DNA from 4 places in the Paenibacillus sp. S-38 genome. Region 1 is predicted to be linked to each of the others. Evidence: a T-box and tRNA genes for the amino acid it is inferred to sense, from the RefSeq annotation. Region 1 holds a T-box; the other regions hold tRNA genes.
What was found. The T-box of region 1 lies ahead of ileS (isoleucine--tRNA ligase). A T-box ahead of a tRNA ligase gene usually reads a tRNA of that ligase, here a tRNA-Ile.
Positions count from the first base shown of each region.

Region 2: it encodes a tRNA-Ile, which carries the amino acid that the T-box ahead of ileS (isoleucine--tRNA ligase) is inferred to sense. The anticodon was not compared.
Region 3: it encodes a tRNA-Ile, which carries the amino acid that the T-box ahead of ileS (isoleucine--tRNA ligase) is inferred to sense. The anticodon was not compared.
Region 4: it encodes a tRNA-Ile, which carries the amino acid that the T-box ahead of ileS (isoleucine--tRNA ligase) is inferred to sense. The anticodon was not compared.

Region 1 is NZ_CP187970.1:5,843,751-5,851,487, forward strand. Features, by position in the region: gene lspA (signal peptidase II) at 1-249, opposite strand, end outside; gene ACP26L_RS25880 (TraR/DksA C4-type zinc finger protein) at 420-1,181, shown strand; gene ACP26L_RS25885 (DUF5665 domain-containing protein) at 1,223-1,573, opposite strand; gene ileS (isoleucine--tRNA ligase) at 1,717-4,485, opposite strand; T-box leader at 4,563-4,823, opposite strand; gene ACP26L_RS25895 (DivIVA domain-containing protein) at 4,948-5,427, opposite strand; gene ACP26L_RS25900 (RNA-binding protein) at 5,651-6,433, opposite strand; gene ACP26L_RS25905 (YggT family protein) at 6,464-6,733, opposite strand; gene ACP26L_RS25910 (cell division protein SepF) at 6,759-7,184, opposite strand; gene ACP26L_RS25915 (YggS family pyridoxal phosphate-dependent enzyme) at 7,220-7,737, opposite strand, start outside.
Region 2 is NZ_CP187970.1:732,609-737,818, forward strand. Features, by position in the region: rRNA gene ACP26L_RS03475 (23S ribosomal RNA) at 1-1,605, shown strand, start outside; rRNA gene rrf (5S ribosomal RNA) at 1,768-1,884, shown strand; tRNA gene ACP26L_RS03485 (tRNA-Ile) at 1,929-2,002, shown strand; tRNA gene ACP26L_RS03490 (tRNA-Glu) at 2,014-2,088, shown strand; tRNA gene ACP26L_RS03495 (tRNA-Val) at 2,094-2,169, shown strand; tRNA gene ACP26L_RS03500 (tRNA-Met) at 2,176-2,252, shown strand; tRNA gene ACP26L_RS03505 (tRNA-Trp) at 2,257-2,330, shown strand; tRNA gene ACP26L_RS03510 (tRNA-Gln) at 2,342-2,416, shown strand; tRNA gene ACP26L_RS03515 (tRNA-Lys) at 2,426-2,498, shown strand; tRNA gene ACP26L_RS03520 (tRNA-Leu) at 2,522-2,605, shown strand; tRNA gene ACP26L_RS03525 (tRNA-Gly) at 2,613-2,687, shown strand; tRNA gene ACP26L_RS03530 (tRNA-Arg) at 2,699-2,772, shown strand; tRNA gene ACP26L_RS03535 (tRNA-Pro) at 2,788-2,864, shown strand; gene ACP26L_RS03540 (helix-turn-helix domain-containing protein) at 3,366-3,560, shown strand; gene rnjA (ribonuclease J1) at 3,585-5,210, shown strand, end outside.
Region 3 is NZ_CP187970.1:1,561,978-1,569,714, reverse strand. Features, by position in the region: gene ACP26L_RS07430 (hypothetical protein) at 1-27, shown strand, start outside; gene ACP26L_RS07425 (ATP-binding protein) at 153-890, opposite strand; one part of gene ACP26L_RS07420 (IS5 family transposase) at 1,527-1,866, shown strand; one part of gene ACP26L_RS07420 (IS5 family transposase) at 1,866-2,287, shown strand; tRNA gene ACP26L_RS07415 (tRNA-Pro) at 2,494-2,567, opposite strand; tRNA gene ACP26L_RS07410 (tRNA-Arg) at 2,573-2,646, opposite strand; tRNA gene ACP26L_RS07405 (tRNA-Cys) at 2,657-2,727, opposite strand; tRNA gene ACP26L_RS07400 (tRNA-Gly) at 2,743-2,817, opposite strand; tRNA gene ACP26L_RS07395 (tRNA-Leu) at 2,821-2,907, opposite strand; tRNA gene ACP26L_RS07390 (tRNA-Leu) at 2,921-3,006, opposite strand; tRNA gene ACP26L_RS07385 (tRNA-Lys) at 3,024-3,096, opposite strand; tRNA gene ACP26L_RS07380 (tRNA-Gln) at 3,105-3,179, opposite strand; tRNA gene ACP26L_RS07375 (tRNA-His) at 3,192-3,267, opposite strand; tRNA gene ACP26L_RS07370 (tRNA-Asp) at 3,296-3,372, opposite strand; tRNA gene ACP26L_RS07365 (tRNA-Met) at 3,385-3,461, opposite strand; tRNA gene ACP26L_RS07360 (tRNA-Val) at 3,478-3,553, opposite strand; tRNA gene ACP26L_RS07355 (tRNA-Asn) at 3,557-3,632, opposite strand; tRNA gene ACP26L_RS07350 (tRNA-Tyr) at 3,653-3,737, opposite strand; tRNA gene ACP26L_RS07345 (tRNA-Thr) at 3,747-3,822, opposite strand; tRNA gene ACP26L_RS07340 (tRNA-Val) at 3,827-3,902, opposite strand; tRNA gene ACP26L_RS07335 (tRNA-Glu) at 3,911-3,982, opposite strand; tRNA gene ACP26L_RS07330 (tRNA-Ala) at 3,999-4,074, opposite strand; tRNA gene ACP26L_RS07325 (tRNA-Ile) at 4,094-4,170, opposite strand; rRNA gene rrf (5S ribosomal RNA) at 4,215-4,331, opposite strand; rRNA gene ACP26L_RS07315 (23S ribosomal RNA) at 4,523-7,443, opposite strand; rRNA gene ACP26L_RS07310 (16S ribosomal RNA) at 7,711-7,737, opposite strand, start outside.
Region 4 is NZ_CP187970.1:312,493-320,229, reverse strand. Features, by position in the region: gene ptsG (glucose-specific PTS transporter subunit IIBC) at 1-1,965, opposite strand, end outside; gene glcT (glucose PTS transporter transcription antiterminator GlcT) at 2,233-3,078, opposite strand; tRNA gene ACP26L_RS01645 (tRNA-Leu) at 3,388-3,470, opposite strand; tRNA gene ACP26L_RS01640 (tRNA-Ser) at 3,512-3,600, opposite strand; tRNA gene ACP26L_RS01635 (tRNA-Thr) at 3,640-3,714, opposite strand; tRNA gene ACP26L_RS01630 (tRNA-Val) at 3,720-3,795, opposite strand; tRNA gene ACP26L_RS01625 (tRNA-Ser) at 3,814-3,901, opposite strand; tRNA gene ACP26L_RS01620 (tRNA-Ser) at 3,921-4,010, opposite strand; tRNA gene ACP26L_RS01615 (tRNA-Thr) at 4,016-4,088, opposite strand; tRNA gene ACP26L_RS01610 (tRNA-Ala) at 4,093-4,168, opposite strand; tRNA gene ACP26L_RS01605 (tRNA-Pro) at 4,325-4,398, opposite strand; tRNA gene ACP26L_RS01600 (tRNA-Arg) at 4,404-4,477, opposite strand; tRNA gene ACP26L_RS01595 (tRNA-Cys) at 4,493-4,564, opposite strand; tRNA gene ACP26L_RS01590 (tRNA-Gly) at 4,577-4,651, opposite strand; tRNA gene ACP26L_RS01585 (tRNA-Leu) at 4,658-4,744, opposite strand; tRNA gene ACP26L_RS01580 (tRNA-Lys) at 4,756-4,828, opposite strand; tRNA gene ACP26L_RS01575 (tRNA-Phe) at 4,844-4,916, opposite strand; tRNA gene ACP26L_RS01570 (tRNA-Asp) at 4,936-5,012, opposite strand; tRNA gene ACP26L_RS01565 (tRNA-Val) at 5,033-5,108, opposite strand; tRNA gene ACP26L_RS01560 (tRNA-Asn) at 5,112-5,187, opposite strand; tRNA gene ACP26L_RS01555 (tRNA-Tyr) at 5,207-5,291, opposite strand; tRNA gene ACP26L_RS01550 (tRNA-Glu) at 5,301-5,372, opposite strand; tRNA gene ACP26L_RS01545 (tRNA-Ala) at 5,389-5,464, opposite strand; tRNA gene ACP26L_RS01540 (tRNA-Ile) at 5,484-5,560, opposite strand; rRNA gene rrf (5S ribosomal RNA) at 5,613-5,729, opposite strand; rRNA gene ACP26L_RS01530 (23S ribosomal RNA) at 5,893-7,737, opposite strand, start outside.

The DNA.
Region 1 (7,737 bases):
CTTGCCTTCGCGCAGCATCTTGCGCAGGTACCAGACAACGCCGACAACTACGCCGACAGTGATCAGCAGGAAGAACCAGCGCTGGTTCTGGAGAATCCCGAAGGCCGCGCCGCGGTTGCGGTGCGAGGTGATCTGGAAGAACTCCCCGATGACCGGTACGGTTTCGCCCAGCGTCAGGTTGCTCACGATCATCCACTTCGTTGCCTGATCCACAAGCAGCACAATGAATGCGTAAATGTAGTATTTCAAAATAACAACTCCTTACCAAGGTGAACTGCCAGGCACTGGTGTGAAACCGATGCTTCCCTGTGAAGAGAAGGCCGCCGCCCTCCCGCCAGGACATAATATCTGGCATTGTAAAACGGGCCCGGTCTGTGAAAAATAACGGCAGTGCGAGTGTATTGAAGGAGGCGCTGAAGGTGACTGAACATCAACCGAACCCCACACTGACCCGTGATCAGTTTGAGCAGTTGAAAAGCAAGCTCCAAGAAGAGCAGGCTTGGCTCCAGCAGCATCTGAACGAGAACGAACACTTCGGACTCGGCGATTCCGTCCGCGTGCAGACCGGCGAGCTCTCGACGAACGACAACCACCCGGCGGACATGGGAACCGAGATGTTCGAGCGGTCCAAGGACATCGCCCTGCTCGAGAATGCCGAGCGCCATCTCACCGGCGTGAACGAAGCCTTGGAGCGGATGGCTGCCGGAGAATACGGCACCTGCCGGTCCTGCGGTGCGGCGATCGATTTCGAACGTCTGCAGGCGATACCGACAACCATGTTCTGCGTCGAGCACGTCCCCCATCCGGCTCCGGAGCCGCTCGAGAGACCGGTGGAAGAGCAGTTCTTGAATCCGCCTTTCGGCCGTACATCGATGGATGATCAGCCTGACCAGAACGGCTTTGACGGAGAGGATGCCTGGCAGATCCTCGAGAGCTACGGCTCCTCGACCTCGCCGGCGTATGCCGAGAATCCGAACGAATCGGACAGCTATAACGAAATCGAGATTGAAGCGGATGAGAATGCCGGCTACGTCGAAGCGTTCGAGAGCTTCGTAGCCACCGACATTTACGGCCAGGCGGTTACGGTTGTCCGCAACGGCACCTACAGGAATTATATGCGCAATGGTGAAGGGTACGGCCTCCTCGAGCCCGATCCCGAGGATGAGGACAGCTACCAGTAAAGGCTGCACATGCCTCTAAGGATGCCTAAGGAACCCGTATATCAGTATCTGCGCATCTGGTACTGCACATGCTCGATAAGATCGGCTATGAATCCGCCGATAATCGGCAGATCCAATGCTCCCAGTCCTTTAAGCAAATAGAGGAGCCCCGTGGTAAAGGCCGTGATACCAAAGGCGATACCCACACCGCGGGCCACTCCGCTGATCAGATTCAGCCAGAGCAGACGCTTCGGATCATTCATGAGCTGCAGATATTCGGCAATCTGCTTCTTCTCCATGCCGGCTGCAATCTCGGTGACCTTGTCGTGCACCTGCTCCAGCAGCTCCTGCTGCCTTACCGGCTGCGGGGGCCGCTGCGTGTCGGAATTCGGTACGATGCGGTTCGACTCCATGGAAGCATCCCTCCTCCAGGTCCCGGCAGGCCTGAGCTGTGCCGGGGTAAAACAACAGAACGAGCTGCTCCCGGGCCCGCTGCTGTCAGCGGGCCCGCCGGGAAACGGCTCGTTTTTTTACTTTCCTGCCTGGACTTCCGCGCTTATACGCCTGCCGTCTCTTCGATCACACCGGCGCACCGCTTGCAGAGTGCCGGGTGCTGCTCACTGTGACCCACCTCCGGGGTCACGATCCAGCAGCGTTCGCACTTCTCGCCTTCGGCTGTCGCAACCTGAACCGACAGTCCCTTGAACGCATGGGCTCCCTCAGGGGCTGCTTCGCCTGCTTCATGAACGACCACCGCCGAGACGATGAAGAGCAGATCCAGACGCTCGAAGCCGCCGAGGAATGCGGCAGTGTCTGCGGTTGGATAGAGATGAACCGCGGCGCTGAGCGAATTGCCGATGAGCTTTTCTTTGCGCGCTTCTTCCAGTGCCTTCAGCACATCGTCGCGGATCGCTCCAAGCTGCTCCCACTTGCGCTCCAGCGCTTCGTCGAAGACGGAAGCGTCCACTTCCGGCATGTAGGCCAGCTGAACGCTTGGCAGGTCCGTTCCCGGAATGTACTTCCATACCTCGTCGGAGGTATGCGGGAGGATCGGCGCAATCAGTTTAGTTATAACCGTGAGCGCTTCGTATAATACCGTCTGTGCGGCGCGGCGTGCTGGATCCTGCGGAAGGGAGGCATAGAGCCGGTCCTTCAGAATGTCGAGGTAGAAGGCGCTCATCTCGACCGCGCAGAAATGGTGAACGGCCTGGTACACCACATGGAACTCGTACTTCTCATACGCCGCCACCACACGCTCGATCAGCCGGTTCAGACGGAGCATCGCATAGCGATCGAGCTCGCTCATCTCCTGCACGGAGACGCGGTCTGCCGCCGGGCTGAAGTCCGACAGGTTCCCGAGCAGGAAGCGCAGCGTGTTGCGGATCTTGCGGTAGCCCTCCGACGTCTGGTTCAGGATGTTATCGGAGATACGGACATCCGACTGGTAGTCCGTCGAGGATACCCACAGGCGGAGAATATCCGCTCCCAGCTTGTTGCACACCTGGTTCGGATCGACCGTGTTGCCGAGCGACTTGGACATCTTGCGGCCTTCGCCGTCGAGCGTGAACCCGTGACTCAGGATGCCCTTGTAAGGGGACTGCCCCTTCACGGCCACACCGGTGATCAGCGAGGAATTGTACCAGCCGCGGTATTGGTCGGAGCCCTCGAGATACAGGTCGGCCGGCCACTGCAGGTCTTCACGCGCTTCAAGCACAGCCATGTGGCTCGAACCGGAGTCAAACCATACGTCCATGATGTCCGTCTCCTTGCGGAAGTGATCATGTCCGCACTTGGTGCACACCGTACCTGCCGGCAGCAGCTCTTTCTCTTCGCGCAGGAACCAGGCGTTGGAGCCTTCTTCCTCGAAGATCTTCGCCACCTGCTCGATCGTCGCTTCGTTCACGAGCGGCTCGTTGCAGCTGCGGCAGTAGAAGATCGGGATTGGCACACCCCAGGCGCGCTGACGGGAGATGCACCAGTCGCCGCGCTCTGCGATCATGTTGTGCAGACGGATCTCGCCCCATTCCGGCGTCCAGTTGATCTTCTTGATCTCTTCGAGCATTTCGCTGCGGAACTTGTCGATGGAAGCGAACCACTGCTCCGTTGCCCGGAAGATGACCGGCTTCTTCGTCCGCCAGTCATGCGGGTACTGGTGCTGGATCGTCGCCTGGTGAAGCAGATGCGCCGATTCCTGTAGCTTCTCGATGACCACCTTGCTGGCCTTGTCGTAGAACAGGCCTTCGAAGCCCGGCGCTTCGGCCGTCATATGCCCCTGGTCGTCCACCGGGCAGAGCACTCCGAGGTTGTAGCGCTGGCCGATCACGAAGTCGTCTTCTCCATGGCCCGGCGCCGTGTGTACGCAGCCCGTACCGGCTTCCAGCGTAACGTGCTCTCCGGTCATGACGAGCGACGTGCGGTCATAGAACGGGTGCTTGCAGAGCACAAGCTCCAGCTCGCTGCCCTTATGTGTCGCGAGAACCTTGACGTCGGTCCAGCCGATCTCCTTCGCAGCGGCTTCGAGCAGGCCCTGCGCCAGTACGAACTTGCGTCCGCCGGTCTCGACCGTAACATAGTCGAAGTCCGGATGCAGCGAGATGCCGAGGTTCGCCGGCAGCGTCCAAGGAGTCGTCGTCCAGATGACGATCGCTGCGTCCTCGGGCAGCTTGCCTTTGCCGTCCGCTACGTCGAAGGCGACATAGATCGAAGAGGACGTCTTGTCCTTGTACTCGATCTCGGCTTCGGCCAGGGCACTCTCCGAGGACGGGGACCAATAGACCGGCTTCAGGCCCTTATAGATATAGCCCTTGTTGACCATCCCGCCGAAGAGGCGGATCTGCTGGGCCTCATACTTCGGCTGCAGCGTGATATACGGGTTGTTCCAGTCGCCGCGGATTCCTAGTCGCTTGAACTGGGTTTTCTGCTTCTCCACCCACTCCAGCGCATACGCCTTACAGTAGTCGCGGAATTCGGACACGCTCATCTTCTTGCGGTCGACCTTGCCGCCGTTGGCGATCGCCTGCTCGATCGGCAGACCGTGCGTATCCCAGCCCGGTACATAAGGCGCGTTATAGCCCTGCATCGTCTTGAAGCGGACGATGATGTCCTTCAGGATTTTGTTCAGCGCATGGCCGATATGAATGTCCCCGTTCGCGTACGGAGGCCCGTCGTGCAGAATGAACTTCGGTTTGCCCTTGCGGCTCTCCTGGACCTGACGGTAGATGTCCGTCTCTTCCCAGTGCTGCTGCATCTTCGGTTCCGCCTGCGGCAGGTTCCCTCTCATCGGGAAGTCCGTCTGCAGCAGATTCAGTGTTTTGCCATAATCCATCTTGCTTCCACTCCTTCAACTTGTCCGTATCGGCTTCCCCCGCTGCCCATTGGCAGCAAAAAAAGACTCCGTCATCCCATAGGGACGAGAAGTCTCGCGGTACCACCCTGATTAAGAACTCCCCAAATCGCCTAGCTGCACATCTGTATGCGCAGAGCGAAACAGGAGTGTCTTCACTCCTTGATCGATAACGGGATCGGCCGATACTCTTTACTGGTTGCTTTCAAGAGATGCTCCCGGGGGATCTTCATCCGGCGCCGAAGACCGGGCTCCCACCATTCCCCGGTTCGCTGGCTTCGGTCAGAACACGGACTACTCGTCCCGGTCATCGCTTTCGCTCATGTTAACTTTATATGGAGTATAGCCGATAGCAGGTCTGACGTCAACTTTTGGGTACGTCCCCGGCCGTATCGACCATCCTTCATGTGCCTTCCCTCTATATGGGGCCGGCCGCCTGTTTCGTTACGGCTGCTCGACTTCCGTCCGCTCCAGCGAGCTCCAGTCTTCCTTGCTCAGCAGCTCCAGCTGCGCCTCGATCAGCGTGCGGAACCGGGTGCGGTAGATGGAAGCCTGCTTCTTCAGCTCTTCGATCTCCATGGAGATCTTGCGCGACTTCGACAGCGACTCATTGATGATGCGGTCCGCATTCTTCTCCGCTTCCTTGATGATGAGCTGCGCTTCTTTCTTCGAATTGTGCTTAACTTCGTCCGCCGCTTCCTGCGCCACGATAATCGTCTTGCTCAGTGTTTCTTCTATATTGGCAAAATGGTCGAGTCGTTCCTGAATGGTCAGCAGCTGGTTCTGCAGCTCTTTATTTTCACGGATCAGGGCCTCGTAATCCTTGATCACCTGGTCGAGAAATTCGTTGACTTCGTCTTCATCGTACCCGCGAAAGGACCGGCTGAATTCCTTGTTATGTATATCGAGCGGTGTTAAAGCCATCGGTGCACCTCCTGCAAATTTAGCGAAACCAACTTTGTTACTTGGGTATATTCGACACCATCCCGATTTTTCCTGCACTTCTGCCCAAAATTTCCCCTATCCTGCGAAAAAACGATGGTTTCAGACGGAATCCGCCTCTTTTCTTCGGCTGGCCGCAATAGCTCTCACCGAAGCCCTCGCCGCCTGCACCGTCCCCGTCCCTGAACAGCAAAAAAATCGGCAGTCACGTGTACTTGCCGATTCTGATACGGGTTCTCCCCTTTTTGGTGACACCTTCGACTTCCAGCACCTTGAACCGGCCCGCCCCCTGGAGCGACACGACATCCCCTTCGCGCAGCGGCTTGCTTGGGTCCTCTTCCTGCTTCCAGTTGACCTTGCAGCGCCCGGCCTTGATCGGCACGAGCACCTTCGCCCGGCTAAGACGGTATACGTCGCTGACGATCCCGTCCAGACGCAGGGACGCTAGGGACAGCTGGAGCTCCTCGAACTTCACCTCGGTGAACTGCAGCCGGTCCAGCGGCAGCACCTCGGTCATGACATGCACCCGGTGCACCTGGTTCAGGTTGAGCCGGAAGTAATCGGCAATCTCGGACGCCACGAGGATGTGGCAGCCGTCCGGCCGTACATGGATGTCCCCCACCTTCTCCCGCTTGATGCCGAGGCCGAGAATCGCGCCCATGTAATCGCCATGGTCGAGATCTTCCAGCTTGTCGTCCGGGGAAGTGATGGACAGCAGCGTGATGCCGGGATCCTCCGATTCGAGCACCCGGTAGTCCGGTGCAACCCAGGCCCGCCTGCGTTCGGCGGACGGATGCCCCCCGTTCAGCAGGAGCTGCACATCCATGCTGCGGTTGACCAGGGTGGTGAGAATAAAGGCCTGCCGCGGGTCCAGGAAATCGGTCAGCTTCGCTTCGTGCTGCTCCGCCCGGGCCACCCATTCGGCCGCCTTATCGACGAACCGGTGCTCGTCGGGATGAAAATGCGAGTAGATCTGATCGGTTGACATTGGCAGGCTCCGTCCGTTAGAATCCGTCCGTTAGAAGAAGAAATCCACGATCGCGATGATTCCTTGGCCCACGAACTGCAGGGCGATCAGGGCGACGATCGGCGAGATGTCGATCATGCCGCCGAGCGGCGGAATAATACGGCGGAAGATGCCGAGATACGGCTCGCACAGCTTGCCGAGGAATTCGCCGATAAAGCTCTCCCGGGCGTTCGGCAGCCAGGATAAGAGGACGTACGCGATGATGAGGTATTGATAAATTTGAATCAGGGTAGCTACATAGCCGACGATGTTGAAATTCAAGGAGTTCACCTCTCTAATATATGCGTTATCCTTCGTGATTCAAGATCTCCGAGATCGAACCGTGAATCTCCACCGTATCGGGCGTGCACAAGAAAATGTTCGGCCCGATCTTCGAGATCGACCCGTTCAGCGCGTAAACGGTTCCGCTGATGAAATCGACGATCCGTGTGGCCTGATCCGAACGGATCCGCTGCAGGTTCACCACGACGGGACGGCGGGAGCGCAGATGGTCGGCAATCTCCTGCGTCTCTTCGTAAGACCGCGGCTCGTGAAGAATCACGCGGACATTCTTCTGGGAATGGATCGAAACGATATTCCCCTTATTGCTTTTACGCGGCTCCTGCACCGGCGTTTCAATTTCTTCCTGGGGCTCCACAATACGTTCGCGCTCCACGATCTCCTCTTCATCCTGCAGGCCCAGGAAGTTCATGAATTTGTTCATCACACCCATATCCTTTCCTCCTTCGCTTGGCGGCTCTCCAGCGCTTATTCCTTACCCACCAGAACGGTTCCGAGACGCACCCATGTGGCGCCTTCTTCAATGGCAACCTCAAAATCGTTCGACATGCCCATGGAGAGGCCGCGCACTTCGTAATCCAGCAGCCCCGATGCGTTAAGACGGTCCCGCTGCTCCCGCAGCCCGCGGAATACGGGACGGGTCTCTTCCGGCTCCGCTTCATAGGGAGCCATCGTCATCAGTCCCTCGATCCGGATATGAGGGCAGCTGCCGCGCAGCTCGCTTACAAAATCCATGAGCGCTTCCGGCTCCATGCCGTACTTGGATTCTTCGCCGGAGATGTTCAGCTGGAGGAAGCAGGGCACGGTGATGCCGAGCCCGGCCGCTTTCTTCTCGATCTCCTTCGCAAGCGACAGCCTGTCCAGCGAATGAATGTAGTGAAACCGGCCGACGACTTCCTTCACCTTGTTCGTCTGGAGATGGCCGATGAAATGCCAGGTGGCCCGGCTTCCGTAGGCCTCCCACTTCGCCGCCGCATCCTGCCAGC
Region 2 (5,210 bases), 3.1 Mb from region 1:
AGTGAGAATCTGATCCGCCGAAAGCCTAAGGGTTCCTGAGGAAGGCTCGTCCGCTCAGGGTAAGTCGGGACCTAAGGCGAGGCCGAAAGGCGTAGTCGAAGGACAACAGGTTGAAATTCCTGTACCACCGTGAACCGTTATGAGCAATGGGGTGACGCAGAAGGATAGTGACGCGAGCTGATGGATGCTCGTCCAAGCAGTGAGGCTGATGTGCAGGCAAATCCGCACATCGATAAGGCTGAGCTGTGATGGGGAGGGAAACTTAAGTACCGAAGGTCATGAGTTCAGGCTGCCAAGAAAAGCCTCTAGCCAGGGAGAAGGTGCCCGTACCGCAAACCGACACAGGTAGGCGAGCAGAGCATGCTAAGGCGCGCGGAAGAACTCTCGTTAAGGAACTCGGCAAAATGACCCCGTAACTTCGGGAGAAGGGGTGCCTCGGTAGGGTGAATAGCCCGAGGGGGCCGCAGTGAAAAGGCCCAAGCGACTGTTTAGCAAAAACACAGGTCTGTGCGAAGCCGCAAGGCGAAGTATACGGGCTGACGCCTGCCCGGTGCTGGAAGGTTAAGGGGAGCGGTTAGGGGTAACCCGAAGCTGTGAACCGAAGCCCCAGTAAACGGCGGCCGTAACTATAACGGTCCTAAGGTAGCGAAATTCCTTGTCAGGTAAATTCTGACCCGCACGAATGGCGTAACGACTTGGGCGCTGTCTCGACGAGAGATCCGGTGAAATTTTAATACCTGTGAAGATGCAGGTTACCCGCGACAAGACGGAAAGACCCCATGGAGCTTTACTGCAGCTTGATATTGGACTTTGGTACGATCTGTACAGGATAGGTGGGAGCCTGAGAAGCCTGAGCGCCAGCTTGGGTGGAGGCGCCGTTGGGATACCACCCTGATCGTATCGGAGTTCTAACCTGGTACCGTGATCCGGTGCGGGGACAGTGTCAGGTGGGCAGTTTGACTGGGGCGGTCGCCTCCTAAAGCGTAACGGAGGCGCCCCAAGGTTCCCTCAGAATGGTTGGAAATCATTCGAAGAGTGCAAAGGCATAAGGGAGCTTGACTGCGAGACAAACAGGTCGAGCAGGGACGAAAGTCGGGCTTAGTGATCCGGTGGTACCGAATGGAAGGGCCATCGCTCAACGGATAAAAGCTACCCTGGGGATAACAGGCTTATCTCCCCCAAGAGTCCACATCGACGGGGAGGTTTGGCACCTCGATGTCGGCTCATCGCATCCTGGGGCTGAAGTAGGTCCCAAGGGTTGGGCTGTTCGCCCATTAAAGCGGTACGCGAGCTGGGTTCAGAACGTCGTGAGACAGTTCGGTCCCTATCTGTCGCGGGCGCAGGAAATTTGAGAGGAGCTGTCCTTAGTACGAGAGGACCGGGATGGACGTACCGCTGGTGTACCAGTTGTTCCGCCAGGAGCACGGCTGGATAGCCAAGTACGGACGGGATAAGCGCTGAAAGCATCTAAGCGTGAAGCCCCCCTCAAGATGAGATTTCCCAAGTCAGTAAGACCCCTTGTAGACGACGAGGTTGATAGGTTCGGGGTGGAAGCGCGGCAACGTGTGGAGCTGACGAATACTAATCGGTCGAGGGCTTATCCAACAGCTTCCGCAAGGAAGCGGCAGCAATACTAAGGTTTAGATCTTTAGCTAGCGAGTGAGGATATATCATTTTGGTAGTGACCTTTGTGCGAAGCACAACGGAACGCAAAATAATATACTCGAATGTATATCCAGTTTTCAAGGTACAAGCCTTGAATAACCGTTTGGTGATGATGGCGGAAGGGAACCACGCGTACCCATCCCGAACACGAACGTTAAGCCTTCCAGCGTCGATGGTACTTGGACCGCAGGGTCCTGGGAGAGTAGAACGTCGCCAAGCGGTACCACTTTCGTGGGATAAGCCGTAAGATTTAAACATCATGAGGGCCCTTAGCTCAGCTGGTTAGAGCGCACCCCTGATAAGGGTGAGGTCGGTGGTTCGAGTCCACTAGGGCCCATTTATAAGCAAGGCCCGTTGGTCAAGGGGTTAAGACACCTCCCTTTCACGGAGGTAACAGGGGTTCGAATCCCCTACGGGTCACCATATATGAACGCTTAGCTCAGCTGGGAGAGCATTACCTTGACAGGGTAAGGGTCGGCGGTTCGATCCCGTCAGCGTTCACCAAACTATCGCGGGGTGGAGCAGCCCGGTAGCTCGTCGGGCTCATAACCCGAAGGCCGCAGGTTCAAATCCTGCCCCCGCAACCAATACAGGGGCATAGTTTAAAGGTAGAACAAAGGTCTCCAAAACCTTTGGTGTGGGTTCGATTCCTGCTGCCCCTGCCAATTTTTCTTATTGGGGATTAGCCAAGCGGTAAGGCAACGGACTTTGACTCCGTCATGCCTAGGTTCGAATCCTAGATCCCCAGCCATTTTAGTTTGAGCCATTAGCTCAGTCGGTAGAGCACCTGACTTTTAATCAGGGTGTCGTAGGTTCGAGTCCTACATGGCTCACTTTTCATCTTTATTTGCTTCATGCGTTCGTGGCGGAATTGGCAGACGCGCTAGATTCAGGTTCTAGTGGGGTAACAGCCGTGGAGGTTCGAGTCCTCTCGAGCGCATCAGGTTGCGGAAGTGGCTCAGCGGTAGAGCATCGCCTTGCCAAGGCGAGGGTCGCGGGTTCGATTCCCGTCTTCCGCTCCATATTTTTCTTTGTTCCCTTAGCTCAGCTGGATAGAGCGTTTGACTACGAATCAAAAGGTCGGGAGTTCGAATCTCTCAGGGAACGTTTTTCTTATCCTATCGGGACGTAGCTCAGCTTGGTAGAGCACCTGGTTTGGGACCAGGGGGTCGCATGTTCAAATCGTGTCGTCCCGACCATTTCGGATACTCTGGGTACAGCATTGGCTGGACATGGAATATAGATATGAAATCACAAACGTGCTCTGGGTCTAGGGCACGTTTTTTTGCTTAAAAGCGTGGAAACCGACTGACGATTCAATAAAAAGCAGTATGGTGAAGTAGGGGTAACAAGAGATAACAAGAACAATTGTAAGCGCTTTGAAGTGGCAATAAAGACCATCTCAAACGGGTTGGGAGTGGGGAAAACAGGGAAGACTGATGACATGCTGGCACAAGGATGCCTATGGACTCGGAAGGGAAAGATCGGGCAGCGGTAAGAAGGAGAGGCGGGGGGACTGATGCCGTTTGAGATCATTCCAGTGAATGGTTTTATCCTCACTATAACTGAGTATAAACTTTTTTAATATAAATATCCCTTATTAGCCGGGAGCCTCTTGGATTTACTTTGACGTTGTCCAATTAAACCCATATAATGAAAAGGTGAATGTTAGAGGTACGTACGAAAGGGTGCTCCCCCCGATGGATCAGGATCAGGAAATCATGACGGTTGCCCAGGTAGCCAAATACTTGCAAATCAGTGAAATAACCACATATAAGCTGGTGAATGAAGGAGCCATCCCCGGATTCAAGATCGGTAGACACTGGAGAGTGAAGAAAGAAGACTTACAGGCAGTCATTGAGAAATTGAAGCGAGGCGAACGGCTCTCATACTAAATAGAGCAGGTGAAAGGATTGCACATGGACGAGATCAGCGCAAAGGCTCAAAACGCAGAAGAACGCGGAACACCGAAACATAACGTAAAAATCATCGCTCTCGGCGGTTTGGGCGAAATCGGAAAGAACATGTATGTCATCGAATACGGCGAAGAGATTGTTGTCGTGGACGCGGGTGTAAAATTCCCTAGAAGCGACCTGCCGGGTGTCGACTATGTCATTCCGAATATCGAGTATTTGGTTCAACATCAGGATAAAGTGAAGGGTATCTTCCTGACACACGGCCATGAGGATCATATCGGCGGTCTGCCGTTCATCCTCAGGGAGCTTCGTGTACCGGTCTATGGAGCGCCTCTTACCATCGGCTTGGTCAGAGCCAAGCTTGAAGAACACAAGCTCGACAAGCTGGTGCATCTGCAGGTCGTCAAGGAAGAGACCGTGATCCAGCTCGATAAGCTGCGGGTGCATTTCTTCCATACGAACCATAGTATTCCCGATTCGCTCGGGGTAGCCGTCGACACACCAGAAGGAATTATTGTCCATACCGGGGACTTCAAGTTCGACATGACACCGGTGGGGCACCGGGCCAACATCTACAAGATGTCGGAGCTTGGCAGCCAAGGGGTTCTGGCCCTGCTTGCGGACAGCACGAACAGTGAGAAGCCCGGCTATACGCCATCTGAGAAATCCGTAGGTGCCGCCGTATATGACACTTTCCGTACCTGTGAAGGACGCATTCTGTTCGCTACATTCGCTTCGAACGTGCACCGTCTTCAGCAGGTAGTGGAAGCTGCAGAAGCGACAGGCCGGAAGATTGCGATTCAAGGCCGGAGCATGGAGCGCGTGTTCCGTATTGCGCAGGAACTGGGGTATATCCGCATTCCTCAAGGAATGCAGATCGACATCCAGCAGCTGGACAAGTTCGAGGACCGGCGCATCGTTATTATTTGTACGGGCAGCCAAGGTGAACCGAATGCCGCTCTGTCCCGCATTGCCAGCGGTGCGCATTCCAAGGTGCAGATCCATCCGGGCGATACGGTAATCTTCTCCTCTTCTCCAATTCCGGGAAATACACAGAACATCAACAAAAATATTGATCTGTTGTTCCGTGCAGGAGCCAACGTGATCTATGGTTCCGTCATCGATATCCATGCTTCGGGCCACGGCTGCCAAGAGGACCTGAAGCTGATGCTCAGCCTCATCAAGCCGAAGTTCCTCGTACCGATTCACGGCGAATACCGGATGCTGCTCAAGCATGCACAGCTGGCCGAAGAACTGGGCATTACGCAGGACCGTTCGTTCGTCCTCGATATCGGCGAAGTGCTCCACCTGAACCGCAGGCAGGCTCGTAAGGGCCGCAAGGTGCCTTCCGGTGAAATGCTGGTCAGCGGCAACAAAATAGGGCAGGTGCGCAGCGATATTCTCGCCGACCGCCGCCATATGTCGAACAACGGGGTTATTCTGGTGCTTATGGTTGTCAACGAAGATTGGACGGCGGTTCTCTCCGGTCCGGAGCTCATCTCCCGCGGCTTCGTCTTCGTGAAGGAAGCCAGCGAGATTATCCAGAGAGCGACCGCACTGACCCGCAGGGCCGTTTCTCGCCTTATCAAGCAGGGCGTGAATACCGAAGAAGGTTGGAAAGCAAGAATC
Region 3 (7,737 bases), 3.9 Mb from region 1:
TGTATCCTGACCAAAGGCAGAGCCTAAAGCTGCCCAGCCGCGATCTGCCGCCATGTGAAACACCTATTTTCTCCCCGGACCGGCCGGAGTTTATATCCCTAGCTGCTTCGACACCCCTCCCAAAACACTCCGGACCGGCCCCTTATCCAGCCCTAAGACTCAGGCTCCCCACTGTGCGTACGGAAGGTAAGCAGGAAAGTCGTCCGCTTCGGTCCCGTTACGCAGCCGATCTCTCCGCCGTTCTTCTGCATGATGGTCTTGCAGACGGCAAGACCTAGCCCCGTGCCTTCCTCCTTATCCGTCACGAACGGCTCGAAGAGCTCATCGAGAATGCGGGGATTCACTTCCGGGCCGTTATTTGCGATTTCAAGAATATAGCATCCGGGCCTGTCGTATCCGCAAATATGCATCTCCTTCTCATGCTTGACTTCCTCCATGGCGTCCAGACCATTGTTTATGACATTGGAGAGTACCTGCTGAACGGCCACCTTTTGTATGTACAGCACGGCATCGTCTTCTAGATCTACGGTAAGGTTCACGTTTTCGCTGAGGAATCGGGGATTCAGCAGAGAAATGACCGAATCCAGCAGCTGCCTGGCCGTAAGCCGGATAACCGGCTCCTCAATGACTCGCTTCTTCGAAAAGCTGAGGAATCCGGTGATCTGCATATTAATGTTCTCAAATTCGTTATCCACTACACTTAAATAACGCAGCGTTTTATCGGAGCTTTCCTCGACAGACAAACTTTCCCGGATCAGCTTTAAAAAGCCCTTGATCGAGGTCAGGGGATTGCGGATCTCATGGGCCATACTCGCAGCCATCTTCCCAATGAGGTTGAGCCTGTCATCATGCAGCTGGGTGAGGGCTCGCTCCTTATCCTTCAGTCGCATACTTGTCCGCTCAATATACTGGGAGCATACCAGCTCTTGAATATACTCAAGTCTCCTTGTAATCACAGCCAGAAATGAAATCGCATTTAAGAGGTCCGCTCCTTCCGCTCTCATTGCCTTCTCTAAAACACCAAATACGGCAGTTCGCCAAAAAGAGGTGCTGTGGAAAATGTGCTGCAGCGGCAGCCCACGATCCACCAAATTTCGGGACCAAATCGGCACCCTCTCGTTCAGCTCGTGCGTTTCGGGTGGGATTTGGAGATCGATCGTATAATCAAAGTAAATCTCTGCCTGCCTCCGCAGCTCTTCTGAACCATAGAACTCCGGAAAGGCTTCAGTCAACAGTACATACCAGCGTGTAATGATCTCTTCCCTGCTGTTTTGGAGCGCTTGCAGTTCCTTTTCAAATTCCGCCATACTGCCTCCACCCTGCGTCTATTATGTGAACAGACACTGCTGTCTAATCGTCTTCTCTTATTATCTATTAAAATATCATATTCTATTTCTGGAATATAGCCTGCAATCGAAAATACTCCAGATTCGTCGGATACTGGAAAATGAAGCATCTTGAGAGGGGAGCATAACTAGGGCGTGTATGCAAACCATGACCCAATAAAATGGGTAAATATAGATATGATGAGACGATACGAAATCCGTGACGACCAATGGGATAAAATCAAGGACCTGCTGCCAGCCGAAAGAAAACCACAAGGAGGGAGACCCGCGAACAACCATCGCCAGATGCTGAACGCTATGCTGTGGGTGGCGCGGACAGGTGCGCCCTGGCGGGATTTGCCTGAATACTACGGCTCCTGGTCTACCGTCTATAGCCGGTTCTGCCGCTGGAAAATCGCCTGCATTTGGGATCGGATCTTAGAGCACGTTACGATTGAACCTGATTTTGAAAGTGTCATGATTGACGCGACAATTGTACAGGTCCATCAGCATGGGGTCGGTGCAAAAGGGGGACCCTCAAGCAAGCTATTGGGCGGTCCCGAGGCGGATTGACCACCAAAATCCACGCGGTCGTCGACGCCCTGGGGAACCCGCTGCGGTTTGTGCTGACCGGAGGCCAATGTCATGACTCGGTAACCGGCTACGAGATGCTAAAGCAGATGGACTTAACGAAAAAGCAGGTCCTGGCCGACCGTGCTTATGACAACAACCGGATTCTCCACCTTTTAAAGGAACAATCCGCCACTTCGGTGATACCAAGTAAGAAAAACCGCCGGAAACCGCGGGAATGGGATAAGGAAATCTACAAGGAGAGGCATCTGATCGAATGCTTTTTCAATAAAGTGAAGAATTATCGCCGATTAGCCACACGCTATGATAAATTGGCCTGTAAGTTTAGGGCATTTTTGACCTTAGCTTCGATTATGGTGTGGCTCGCATAGGTTTGCATACAGGCCCTAGAATTTACTCAAGCGTTTTTCCGTACTTCTGCCCTTACAGAGCACAATTCCGTTACCCATGGCCACAAGCGGTAAGGATAGAGTGGAGATCAATACTACTCGACTCTTCTTTCTCGCGCCGTTTTCACAAAATAGTCCGGACATAACAAAAAGAGCCCATCGATATGGACTCTTTTTGTTATGACTTATCGGGATGACACGATTTGAACATGCGACCCCCTGGTCCCAAACCAGGTGCTCTACCAAGCTGAGCTACATCCCGTCAAGCGTTCCCTGAGAGATTCGAACTCCCGACCTTTTGATTCGTAGTCAAACGCTCTATCCAGCTGAGCTAAGGGAACATAAAGGCTAAGGCACCACCCAGATTCGAACTGGGGATAAAGCTTTTGCAGAGCTCTGCCTTACCACTTGGCTATGGCGCCTTATCAAGTAAAATATGGAGCGGAAGACGGGAATCGAACCCGCGACCCTCGCCTTGGCAAGGCGATGCTCTACCGCTGAGCCACTTCCGCAGGTGGTGCGGTCGAGAGGACTCGAACCTCCACGGCTGTTACACCACTAGAACCTGAATCTAGCGCGTCTGCCAATTCCGCCACGACCGCATATAAAGTTAGATGGTGCGGTTGAGAGGACTCGAACCTCCACGAGCTTACGCCCACTACCCCCTCAAGATAGCGTGTCTGCCATTCCACCACAACCGCATATGAAATTAAAAACGTGAGCCATGTAGGACTCGAACCTACGACACCCTGATTAAAAGTCAGGTGCTCTACCGACTGAGCTAATGGCTCAAACTGAATGGCTGGGGATCTAGGATTCGAACCTAGGCATGACGGAGTCAAAGTCCGTTGCCTTACCGCTTGGCTAATCCCCAATGGGTTAAAAATGGGGCGGTCGAAGGGAATTGAACCCTCGAATGCCGGATCCACAAACCGGTGCGTTAACCACTTCGCCACGACCGCCAAAGCAAAAAAACAAGTAAAAGAAGAATGGCGGAGCCGACGGGATTCGAACCCGCGGTCTCCTGCGTGACAGGCAGGCATGTTAGGCCTCTACACCACGGCTCCACACAAAATATTTGGTTGCGGGGGCAGGATTTGAACCTGCGGCCTTCGGGTTATGAGCCCGACGAGCTACCGGGCTGCTCCACCCCGCGTCAGTTTAAAGAAATATGGTGGAGGCTGACGGGATCGAACCGCCGACCCTCTGCTTGTAAGGCAGATGCTCTCCCAGCTGAGCTAAGCCTCCATATGGCTCCCCGAACAGGACTCGAACCTGTGACAACTCGATTAACAGTCGAGTGCTCTACCAACTGAGCTATCAGGGAATAAAATTACTGAAAAGAAGTGGTGGAGGCTGATGGATTCGAACCACCGAACTCGATGAGAGCAGATTTACAGTCTGCCGTGTTTAGCCACTTCACTAAGCCTCCACAAAACAATGGTGCCGCCGAGAGGACTTGAACCCCCAACCTACTGATTACAAGTCAGTTGCTCTACCAATTGAGCTACAGCGGCATAATGGTGGAGGCTGACGGGATCGAACCGCCGACCCTCTGCTTGTAAGGCAGATGCTCTCCCAGCTGAGCTAAGCCTCCATGGGAACTGACCCGTAGGGGATTCGAACCCCTGTTACCTCCGTGAAAGGGAGGTGTCTTAACCCCTTGACCAACGGGCCATACTAAAGTAAATCATGGTGGAGCCAAGCGGGATCGAACCGCTGACCTCCTGCTTGCAAGGCAGGCGCTCTCCCAGCTGAGCTATGGCCCCATGCGTTTATAAAGTTATATGGTGGGCCCTAGTGGACTCGAACCACCGACCTCACCCTTATCAGGGGTGCGCTCTAACCAGCTGAGCTAAGGGCCCTCATGATGTTTAATTCATACGGCTTGTCCCACGAAGGTGGTACCGCTTGGCGACGTTCTACTCTCCCAGGACCCTGCGGTCCAAGTACCATCGACGCTGGAAGGCTTAACGTTCGTGTTCGGGATGGGTACGCGTGGTTCCCTTCCGCCATCATCACCAAACGGTTTGTGTATCGGCCAGGATACACGGTAATACATATTCAAGGCAGCTTGTACCTTGAAAACTGGATATACGTTCGGGTACATCTTTTTGCGCTCCGTTATGCTTCGCATAAAGATCGCTTTCAAAAAGATATCTCCTCGCTTGCTAGCTAAAGACCTAAAGTTCCGCTGCCGCTTCCTTGCGGAAGCTAGTGGATAAGCCCTCGACCGATTAGTATTCGTCAGCTCCACACGTTGCCGCGCTTCCACCCCGAACCTATCAACCTCGTCGTCTACAAGGGGTCTTACTAATTGGGAAATCTCATCTTGAGGGGGGCTTCACGCTTAGATGCTTTCAGCGCTTATCCCTTCCGTACTTGGCTATCCAGCCGTGCTCCTGGCGGAACAACTGGTACACCAGCGGTACGTCCATCCCGGTCCTCTCGTACTAAGGACAGCTCCTCTCAAATTTCCTGCGCCCGCGACAGATAGGGACCGAACTGTCTCACGACGTTCTGAACCCAGCTCGCGTACCGCTTTAATGGGCGAACAGCCCAACCCTTGGGACCTACTTCAGCCCCAGGATGCGATGAGCCGACATCGAGGTGCCAAACCTCCCCGTCGATGTGGACTCTTGGGGGAGATAAGCCTGTTATCCCCAGGGTAGCTTTTATCCGTTGAGCGATGGCCCTTCCATTCGGTACCACCGGATCACTAAGCCCGACTTTCGTCCCTGCTCGACCTGTTTGTCTCGCAGTCAAGCTCCCTTATGCCTTTGCACTCTTCGAATGATTTCCAACCATTCTGAGGGAACCTTGGGGCGCCTCCGTTACGCTTTAGGAGGCGACCGCCCCAGTCAAACTGCCCACCTGACACTGTCCCCGTACCGGATCACGGTACCAGGTTAGAACTCCGATACGATCAGGGTGGTATCCCAACGGCGCCTCCACCCAAGCTGGCGCTCAGGCTTCTCAGGCTCCCACCTATCCTGTACAGATCGTACCAAAGTCCAATATCAAGCTGCAGTAAAGCTCCATGGGGTCTTTCCGTCTTGTCGCGGGTAACCTGCATCTTCACAGGTATTAAAATTTCACCGGATCTCTCGTCGAGACAGCGCCCAAGTCGTTACGCCATTCGTGCGGGTCAGAATTTACCTGACAAGGAATTTCGCTACCTTAGGACCGTTATAGTTACGGCCGCCGTTTACTGGGGCTTCGGTTCACAGCTTCGGGTTACCCCTAACCGCTCCCCTTAACCTTCCAGCACCGGGCAGGCGTCAGCCCGTATACTTCGCCTTGCGGCTTCGCACAGACCTGTGTTTTTGCTAAACAGTCGCTTGGGCCTTTTCACTGCGGCCCCCTCGGGCTATTCACCCTACCGAGGCACCCCTTCTCCCGAAGTTACGGGGTCATTTTGCCGAGTTCCTTAACGAGAGTTCTTCCGCGCGCCTTAGCATGCTCTGCTCGCCTACCTGTGTCGGTTTGCGGTACGGGCACCTTCTCCCTGGCTAGAGGCTTTTCTTGGCAGCCTGAACTCATGACCTTCGGTACTTAAGTTTCCCTCCCCATCACAGCTCAGCCTTACGATGTGCGGATTTGCCTACACATCAGCCTCACTGCTTGGACGAGCATCCATCAGCTCGCGTCACTATCCTTCTGCGTCACCCCATTGCTCATAACGGTTCACGGTGGTACAGGAATTTCAACCTGTTGTCCTTCGACTACGCCTTTCGGCCTCGCCTTAGGTCCCGACTTACCCTGAGCGGACGAGCCTTCCTCAGGAACCCTTAGGCTTTCGGCGGATCAGATTCTCACTGATCTTTTCGTTACTCATACCGGCATTCTCACTTGTATGCAGTCCAGCTGTCCTCACGATCAACCTTCGACCCGCATACAACGCTCCCCTACCCCAGGATATCATAGATATCTAGTCATAGCTTCGGTGGTGTGTTTAGCCCCGTTACATTTTCGGCGCAGAGTCACTCGACCAGTGAGCTATTACGCACTCTTTCAATGGTGGCTGCTTCTAAGCCAACATCCTGGTTGTCTGTGCAACTCCACATCCTTTCCCACTTAACACACACTTGGGGACCTTAGCTGATGATCTGGGCTGTTTCCCTCTTGACAATGGATCTTAGCACTCACTGTCTGACTCCCGGGCATCACGTTTGCGGCATTCAGAGTTTGACTGGACTTGGTAACCCTTGGCGGGCCCCGCACCCAATCAGTGCTTTACCTCCGCAACGCTAACCCGAGGCTAGCCCTAAAGCTATTTCGGGGAGAACCAGCTATCTCCGAGTTCGATTGGAATTTCTCCGCTACCCCCACCTCATCCCCGAATTTTTCAACATTCGTGGGTTCGGGCCTCCAGTGCGTGTTACCGCACCTTCACCCTGGACAGGGGTAGATCACACGGTTTCGGGTCTACGTCCACGTACTCATTCGCCCTATTCAGACTCGCTTTCGCTGCGGCTGCGGCTTCTCACCTTAACCTCGCACGGGAACGTAACTCGCCGGTTCATTCTACAAAAGGCACGCCATCACCCATGAACGGGCTCTGACTTCTTGTAAGCACACGGTTTCAGGTTCTTTTTCACTCCGCTCCCGCGGTTCTTTTCACCTTTCCCTCACGGTACTGCTTCACTATCGGTCACCAGGGAGTATTTAGCCTTGGCAGATGGTCCTGCCGGTTTCCCACGAGGTTTCACGTGTCTCGCGGTACTCAGGATCCGTCTAGGGTGTTCGCAGAATTTCGGTTACGGGGCTTTTACCCACTCTGGCCGGCCTTTCCAGACCTGTTCGCCTACTCTGCTTAACCCACATTGACGTCCTACAACCCCAAGGAGCAAGCTCCTTGGTTTGGGCTTCTCCGCTTTCGCTCGCCGCTACTGACGGAATCACTATTGTTTTCTTTTCCTGAGGGTACTTAGATGTTTCAGTTCCCCTCGTCTGCCTCCGATGCAGCTATGTATTCACTGCATGGTACATGCGAATTACCACATGTGGGTTTCCCCATTCGGACATCCCCGGATCAAAGCCTGCTTACGGCTCCCCGAGGCATTATCGTTGTTCGCCACGTCCTTCTTCGGCTCCTGGTGCCTAGGCATCCTCCGTGTGCTCTTAATAGCTTAACCAAGTCGCTCGATGATTTTATTTTGCGTTCCGTTGAGCTTCGCTCAAAGGTCTCTACCAAAATAAAACATCTCGCTAGGCAGCTAATAAAAAACATTAGATACTTCAGCTAGTTTGTTTCGTATATCCAGTTTTCAAGGAACAAACATTGAGTTTGAAAGGCATTGCACCTTTCAAAACTGAACACGAGTGAGTGTCCCGCATACGCGGTTGATGCAGCTTGCGCTGCCGATTTGATCCGGCCATCTTCATGGCCATGATCTCCATAGAAAGGAGGTGATCCAGCCGCACCTTCC
Region 4 (7,737 bases), 2.6 Mb from region 1:
CAGGTTCGTGAAGATGACCGGGGTGGCTATGGAAGGAGCATTCTCTCGGACGAAGTCGATGTCGACCTCGAGGATCGGTTGGCCGGCCTTCACCGTGTCACCTTGGGCTACCAGGGCCGTGAAGCCTTTGCCCTTCAATTTTACGGTGTTGACCCCAAAGTGGACAAGCAGCTCCTTGCCGCCTTCGGATTGGATACCGATGGCATGCTTGCTCGGGAACACGTTGTAGATCGTTCCGTTCACCGGAGAAGCCACGATGCCGTTCTTCGGCAGGATCGCAAAGCCGTCGCCCGTCATCCGCTGCGAGAACACTTCATCCGGCACCTCGGAGATATCGACCAGCTCGCCGTCAAGCGGTGCAACGATCGGCTCCTCTGTCAATCCGCCGGAGGCATCGGCCGTCTGCACTGTTACAGCCGCCGGCGCAGCCGGCGCAGGCGCTGCAGTGACCGCGCGCCCCTGCATGATGTCGTGAATCTGGCTCTTCAGAATATCCGAGTGGGTCCCGAAGATCGCCTGAATGTTGTTCCCGACCTCAAGAACGCCGGCAGCACCCAGCTGCTTCAGCCGGTCTTTATCGACCTGCTTGGATTCTTTAACCTGAACCCGCAGACGCGTGATGCACGCATCAAGGTTCTCGATGTTGCTTTGACCGCCGAGCGCCGCGAGGACGTTCGATGGCAGCTCATCCGCTGCACCGGCCTTCTTGTCCACACCGGCTTCCGTATCTTCACGGCCCGGAGTCTTCAGGTTGAACTTGCGGATCGCGAAGCGGAACCCGAAGTAGTAGATCACCGCAAGGACTAGACCTACCGGAATGACCAGCCACCAAGCGGTGCGGTTCTGAATTACACCGAACAGCAGGAAGTCGATAACCCCACCGGAGAACGTCATCCCGATTTTAACATTCAGGATCTGCATCACCATGAACGACAGACCCGCGAAGACCGCGTGAATGGCGAACAGGAACGGTGCCACGAACAGGAACGAGAACTCGAGCGGCTCCGTAATCCCTGTCAGGAACGATGTCAGTGCCGCGGAACCCATGATACCGGCAACGTATTTCTTTTGCTCTGGTCTGGCTTCGTGATAGATCGCCAGCGCAGCTGCAGGAAGTCCGAACATCATGAACGGGAATTTACCGACCATGAATGTACCTGCAGTAAGCGTAACGCCGTCTTTCAACTGGGCGAAGAAGATCTTCTGGTCGCCGCGTACGATTTCGCCCGCCTTGTCCACGTACTGTCCGAATTCGAACCAGAACGGCGAGTAGAAAATGTGATGAAGCCCGAATGGAATCAGGGAGCGTTCGATAAGGCCGAAGAAGAAGGCCGCGAGCGTCGGATTCGCATCCAGCATGTTATGCGAGAAGTGATTGAGGCCGCTCTGAATCGGAGGCCAGATGAAGATCATCAGGATCCCGAGTACCAGCGACGAGACGGCTGTAATGATCGGAACGAACCGCTTGCCCGCGAAGAAGCCGAGATACGAAGGCAGCTGGATTTTGAAGAACCGGTTGTACATCGATGCGGCCAGGATCCCGATGATAACCCCGCCGAAGACGCCGGTCTGCAGGGTATTGATCCCGAGCACGTTAGCATACGACATATCCGTTTTGACCATCTCCGGGGTCACGCCTTTGAAGACCCCCATGGTGACGTTCATAATCAAAAATCCGATGATCGCCGCGATCCCCGCGACGCCATCTCCGCCGGCCAAACCTACGGCTACACCGACGGCAAACAGAAGCGCCAGGTTGGAGAATACGATGTTCCCCGCCTGCTCCATCACCGTAGCAATGAGCTGTACCCATCCGGCATTCAGTGCCGGCATCAGCTCGAGCAGCGATGCGTTGTGAAGCACATTCCCGAGTGCAAGCAGAATCCCTGCTGCAGGCAGGATGGCCACCGGAAGCATCAGCGCTTTGCCGACCTTCTGCAGCACGCCGAACAATTGCTTGAACATGAGCCTTCCTCTCCTTTTATCCTTCATTTACCCTTGGATTCAGCAAACGAAAAAAGGCATGCGCAAACAAGGTGTAATGAAAGTCCTAAGGGTAGGTTAACCCAAATAGGCCAAATCATTAACATTCCTTGCTTACTCATGCCTGATCGAATCAGTAACACGAAACTATTCCGTTGTTTGATGAACCAAAAGGCTCTGTACACGAGAGATTATAGCACGCTCCCGAATGGAGCACAATCCCTCTTCACAAATTCGACCACTTTTGCTCTAAGCCCCATCACTCGGAAGCATCCGCTGCAGGTGGATCGTCAAATAAATGGCTTCCGCCTCATAGACAGGCTGCTGCATGCGCTGCTGGATTACCTTCATCAGCGTCCATGCAAACGAATACATCTCCGGGTATTCATTCTTGATAATCTCCGCAATCTTCGTAGGCTCTTCTACCCTCTCGCCACGCCGGATCCTCTCAAGCGCTACCATCAAATGACGCAGCAGTCGCGCATAATCCAGACTGTCCTTCTTGATCTTGATCTCCAGCTTGCGCTCAATGAGATCAATAAGATCGGTAACAAGCCGTGAATGCTCCTTGACCTCCAGAACGTGCCGGTTCGTGATAGCGCTGTAAATATGAAGCGCTACAAAGCCCACTTCATCTTCCGGCAGCTGTACAAGCAAGCGGCGGTTGATCTCATCAATGGCGTGCTGCGCGAGCAGGTATTCCCGCGGATAGAGCTCCCGGGTCTCATACTGAAACGGATTGTGAATCGGGATCTGCTGCCGGTACCGTTTGATGGCGAAGGCAATATGATCCGTAAGTGCAATATGAATCTGTTCATTGAGCGGAGCTCCGGCATGCTGCGATATATAAAAAATGACGTCGTTCATGACCTCAATCAGCTTCTCATCGACCTGATGCATCAAGAGCTTATACTGCTCCTTCGCTTTCTCATTGGTCAGGATGAACATCTTCTCGATGCTGTCCAGAGCGATGGCGTCGCCCTGCTTCCGGCTGAAGCCGATGCCTTTACCGATCACCACCGTCTCGCCGTATTCCGGGTGGACCGCAATGATGACGTTGTTGTTCAATACTTTGCGTACCTGAAGGCTTTCCACGCCAGCACCTCTCAAACTCCCTAATTCGCTAAGGATACCAAAAAAGCGGGGGTTGTACAAGACGCTTCTTGCAGCTCCTGCATCAGCCTTGCATGGCCCTAATCAATAGCGCTTCAACTGCCCACTCCGCCCTGGGTTTGCAGGCCCTGAGCAGCCAAATTGAATCCTGCAGCCCGCCAGGCCTCCCAACATTATATCCGGCCTCTGCTGCCGCCCCATAGAATGCCTGCATTATAGTACTACGATGCCCGGAAATGAAAAAAGAGCCCTATGGGCCCTTCTTTCCGTACCTAGTCGTTATTTCTTGTATGCGGTTGAGAGGACTCGAACCTCCACGGGCGTAAGCCCACTACCCCCTCAAGATAGCGTGTCTGCCATTCCACCACAACCGCTCAGTTACGCGGCCAACGGCCGCGGGCTTGGATACTGCCAACGGAGAGAGAGGGATTCGAACCCTCGAGACGCTTGTGACGCCTACACGATTTCCAATCGTGCTCCTTCGGCCAGCTCGGACACCTCTCCATAAGATCCCCGCCACAGGGATCGGACCCGGTACTGGTCTGGTGCCGTCGAGAGGAATCGAACCTCCGACCTACGCATTACGAGTGCGTTGCTCTACCGCTGAGCTACGACGGCATGGTTGGTGATCGCTGACGGGATCGAACCGCCGACCCTTACCCTGTCAAGGTAATGCTCTCCCAGCTGAGCTAAGCGATCATATGATTAAGAAGAAACCGGAGAGAGAGGGATTCGAACCCTCGCACCACTTGCGCAGTCTAACCCCTTAGCAGAGGGTCCCCTTGAGCCACTTGGGTATCTCTCCATACGACATAAAGCAATTCTGGCAGAGAGGGTGGGATTCGAACCCACGAGACGCTCACACGCCTACACGATTTCGAGTCGTGCTCCTTCGACCACTCGGACACCTCTCCACAAAAGCTTCCAACCGGGATCGAACCGGTGACCTCATCCTTACCATGGATGCACTCTACCTACTGAGCTATGGAAGCATGTTGGTGGAGCCAAGCGGGATCGAACCGCTGACCTCCTGCTTGCAAGGCAGGCGCTCTCCCAGCTGAGCTATGGCCCCGTGCTACAGAACTTATTATACATCAACTTTCTCCGAAAAAGAAACCTAAAGCTCTTTCCTCCGATGGCAGCTAAAGCCTTGGCTGCCTGACCCAGAGAGCGACACAGTTGCGGCAATTTCATAAACAAAAGAGCCCGCGATGGGCTCCCTGCTTTATCGGGATGACACGATTTGAACATGCGACCCCCTGGTCCCAAACCAGGTGCTCTACCAAGCTGAGCTACATCCCGTCAAGCGTTCCCTGAGAGATTCGAACTCCCGACCTTTTGATTCGTAGTCAAACGCTCTATCCAGCTGAGCTAAGGGAACACAGATCTATAAAAAAGGCGCTGCCCGGAGTCGAACACGGGGATAGGGCTTTTGCAGAGCCCTGCCTTACCACTTGGCTACAGCGCCGAATTTTATAATTGGAGCGGAAGACGGGAATCGAACCCGCGACCCTCGCCTTGGCAAGGCGATGCTCTACCGCTGAGCCACTTCCGCAGGTGTTGGTGCGGTCGAGAGGACTCGAACCTCCACGGCTGTTACACCACTAGAACCTGAATCTAGCGCGTCTGCCAATTCCGCCACGACCGCATACCTGAAAGTGAGCCATGTAGGACTCGAACCTACGACACCCTGATTAAAAGTCAGGTGCTCTACCGACTGAGCTAATGGCTCTTAGGGAAAAGAAAGTGGCTCGGGACGGAATCGAACCGCCGACACGAGGATTTTCAGTCCTCTGCTCTACCGACTGAGCTACCGAGCCTTACTACAAGGGATACAAATGGCGGAGCCGACGGGATTCGAACCCGCGGTCTCCTGCGTGACAGGCAGGCATGTTAGGCCTCTACACCACGGCTCCAAGCCAAAGGTAAAACGTTATGGTGGAGGCTGACGGGATCGAACCGCCGACCCTCTGCTTGTAAGGCAGATGCTCTCCCAGCTGAGCTAAGCCTCCATATGGCTCCCCGAACAGGACTCGAACCTGTGACAACTCGATTAACAGTCGAGTGCTCTACCAACTGAGCTATCAGGGAATATTGCAATGAAAAGAAGTGGTGGAGGCTGATGGATTCGAACCACCGAACTCGATGAGAGCAGATTTACAGTCTGCCGTGTTTAGCCACTTCACTAAGCCTCCATGGAAACATGACCCGTAGGGGATTCGAACCCCTGTTACCTCCGTGAAAGGGAGGTGTCTTAACCCCTTGACCAACGGGCCATACTAAAGTAAATCATGGTGGAGCCAAGCGGGATCGAACCGCTGACCTCCTGCTTGCAAGGCAGGCGCTCTCCCAGCTGAGCTATGGCCCCATGCGTTTATAAAGTTATATGGTGGGCCCTAGTGGACTCGAACCACCGACCTCACCCTTATCAGGGGTGCGCTCTAACCAGCTGAGCTAAGGGCCCTTATGAATTAGCCGCATGAAAAAGCCCACCCATAGGCGGGCTTACAATGGCTGCTTGGCGACGTTCTACTCTCCCAGGACCCTGCGGTCCAAGTACCATCGACGCTGGAAGGCTTAACGTTCGTGTTCGGGATGGGTACGCGTGGTTCCCTTCCGCCATCATCACCAAACGATTATTCAAGGCTTGTACCTTGAAAACTGGATATACATTCGGGTATATCATTTTGCGTTCCGTTGTGCTTCGCACAAAGGTCACTACCAAAATGATATATCCTCACTCGCTAGCTTAAGACTAACATCTACATTACTGCTGCCGCTTCCTTGCGGAAGCTAGTGGATAAGCCCTCGACCGATTAGTATTCGTCAGCTCCACACGTTGCCGCGCTTCCACCCCGAACCTATCAACCTCGTCGTCTACAAGGGGTCTTACTAATTGGGAAATCTCATCTTGAGGGGGGCTTCACGCTTAGATGCTTTCAGCGCTTATCCCGTCCGTACTTGGCTATCCAGCCGTGCTCCTGGCGGAACAACTGGTACACCAGCGGTACGTCCATCCCGGTCCTCTCGTACTAAGGACAGCTCCTCTCAAATTTCCTGCGCCCGCGACAGATAGGGACCGAACTGTCTCACGACGTTCTGAACCCAGCTCGCGTACCGCTTTAATGGGCGAACAGCCCAACCCTTGGGACCTACTTCAGCCCCAGGATGCGATGAGCCGACATCGAGGTGCCAAACCTCCCCGTCGATGTGGACTCTTGGGGGAGATAAGCCTGTTATCCCCAGGGTAGCTTTTATCCGTTGAGCGATGGCCCTTCCATTCGGTACCACCGGATCACTAAGCCCGACTTTCGTCCCTGCTCGACCTGTTTGTCTCGCAGTCAAGCTCCCTTATGCCTTTGCACTCTTCGAATGATTTCCAACCATTCTGAGGGAACCTTGGGGCGCCTCCGTTACGCTTTAGGAGGCGACCGCCCCAGTCAAACTGCCCACCTGACACTGTCCCCGCACCGGATCACGGTACCAGGTTAGAACTCCGATACGATCAGGGTGGTATCCCAACGGCGCCTCCACCCAAGCTGGCGCTCAGGCTTCTCAGGCTCCCACCTATCCTGTACAGATCGTACCAAAGTCCAATATCAAGCTGCAGTAAAGCTCCATGGGGTCTTTCCGTCTTGTCGCGGGTAACCTGCATCTTCACAGGTATTAAAATTTCACCGGATCTCTCGTCGAGACAGCGCCCAAGTCGTTACGCCATTCGTGCGGGTCAGAATTTACCTGACAAGGAATTTCGCTACCTTAGGACCGTTATAGTTACGGCCGCCGTTTACTGGGGCTTCGGTTCACAGCTTCGGGTTACCCCTAACCGCTCCCCTTAACCTTCCAGCACCGGGCAGGCGTCAGCCCGTATACTTCGCCTTGCGGCTTCGCACAGACCTGTGTTTTTGCTAAACAGTCGCTTGGGCCTTTTCACTGCGGCCCCCTCGGGCTATTCACCCTACCGAGGCACCCCTTCTCCCGAAGTTACGGGGTCATTTTGCCGAGTTCCTTAACGAGAGTTCTTCCGCGCGCCTTAGCATGCTCTGCTCGCCTACCTGTGTCGGTTTGCGGTACGGGCACCTTCTCCCTGGCTAGAGGCTTTTCTTGGCAGCCTGAACTCATGACCTTCGGTACTTAAGTTTCCCTCCCCATCACAGCTCAGCCTTACGATGTGCGGATTTGCCTGCACATCAGCCTCACTGCTTGGACGAGCATCCATCAGCTCGCGTCACTATCCTTCTGCGTCACCCCATTGCTCATAACGGTTCACGGTGGTACAGGAATTTCAACCTGTTGTCCTTCGACTACGCCTTTCGGCCTCGCCTTAGGTCCCGACTTACCCTGAGCGGACGAGCCTTCCTCAGGAACCCTTAGGCTTTCGGCGGATCAGATTCTCACTGATCTTTTCGTTACTCATACCGGCATTCTCACTTGTATGCAGTCCAGCTGTCCTCACGATCAACCTTCAACCCGCATACAACGCTCCCCTACCCCAGGATATCATAGATATCTAGTCATAGCTTCGGTGGTGTGTTTAGCCCCGTTACATTTTCGGCGCAGAGTCACTCGACCAGTGAGCTATTACGCACTCTTTCAATGGTGGCTGCTTCTAAGCCAACATCCTGGTTGTCTGTGCAACTC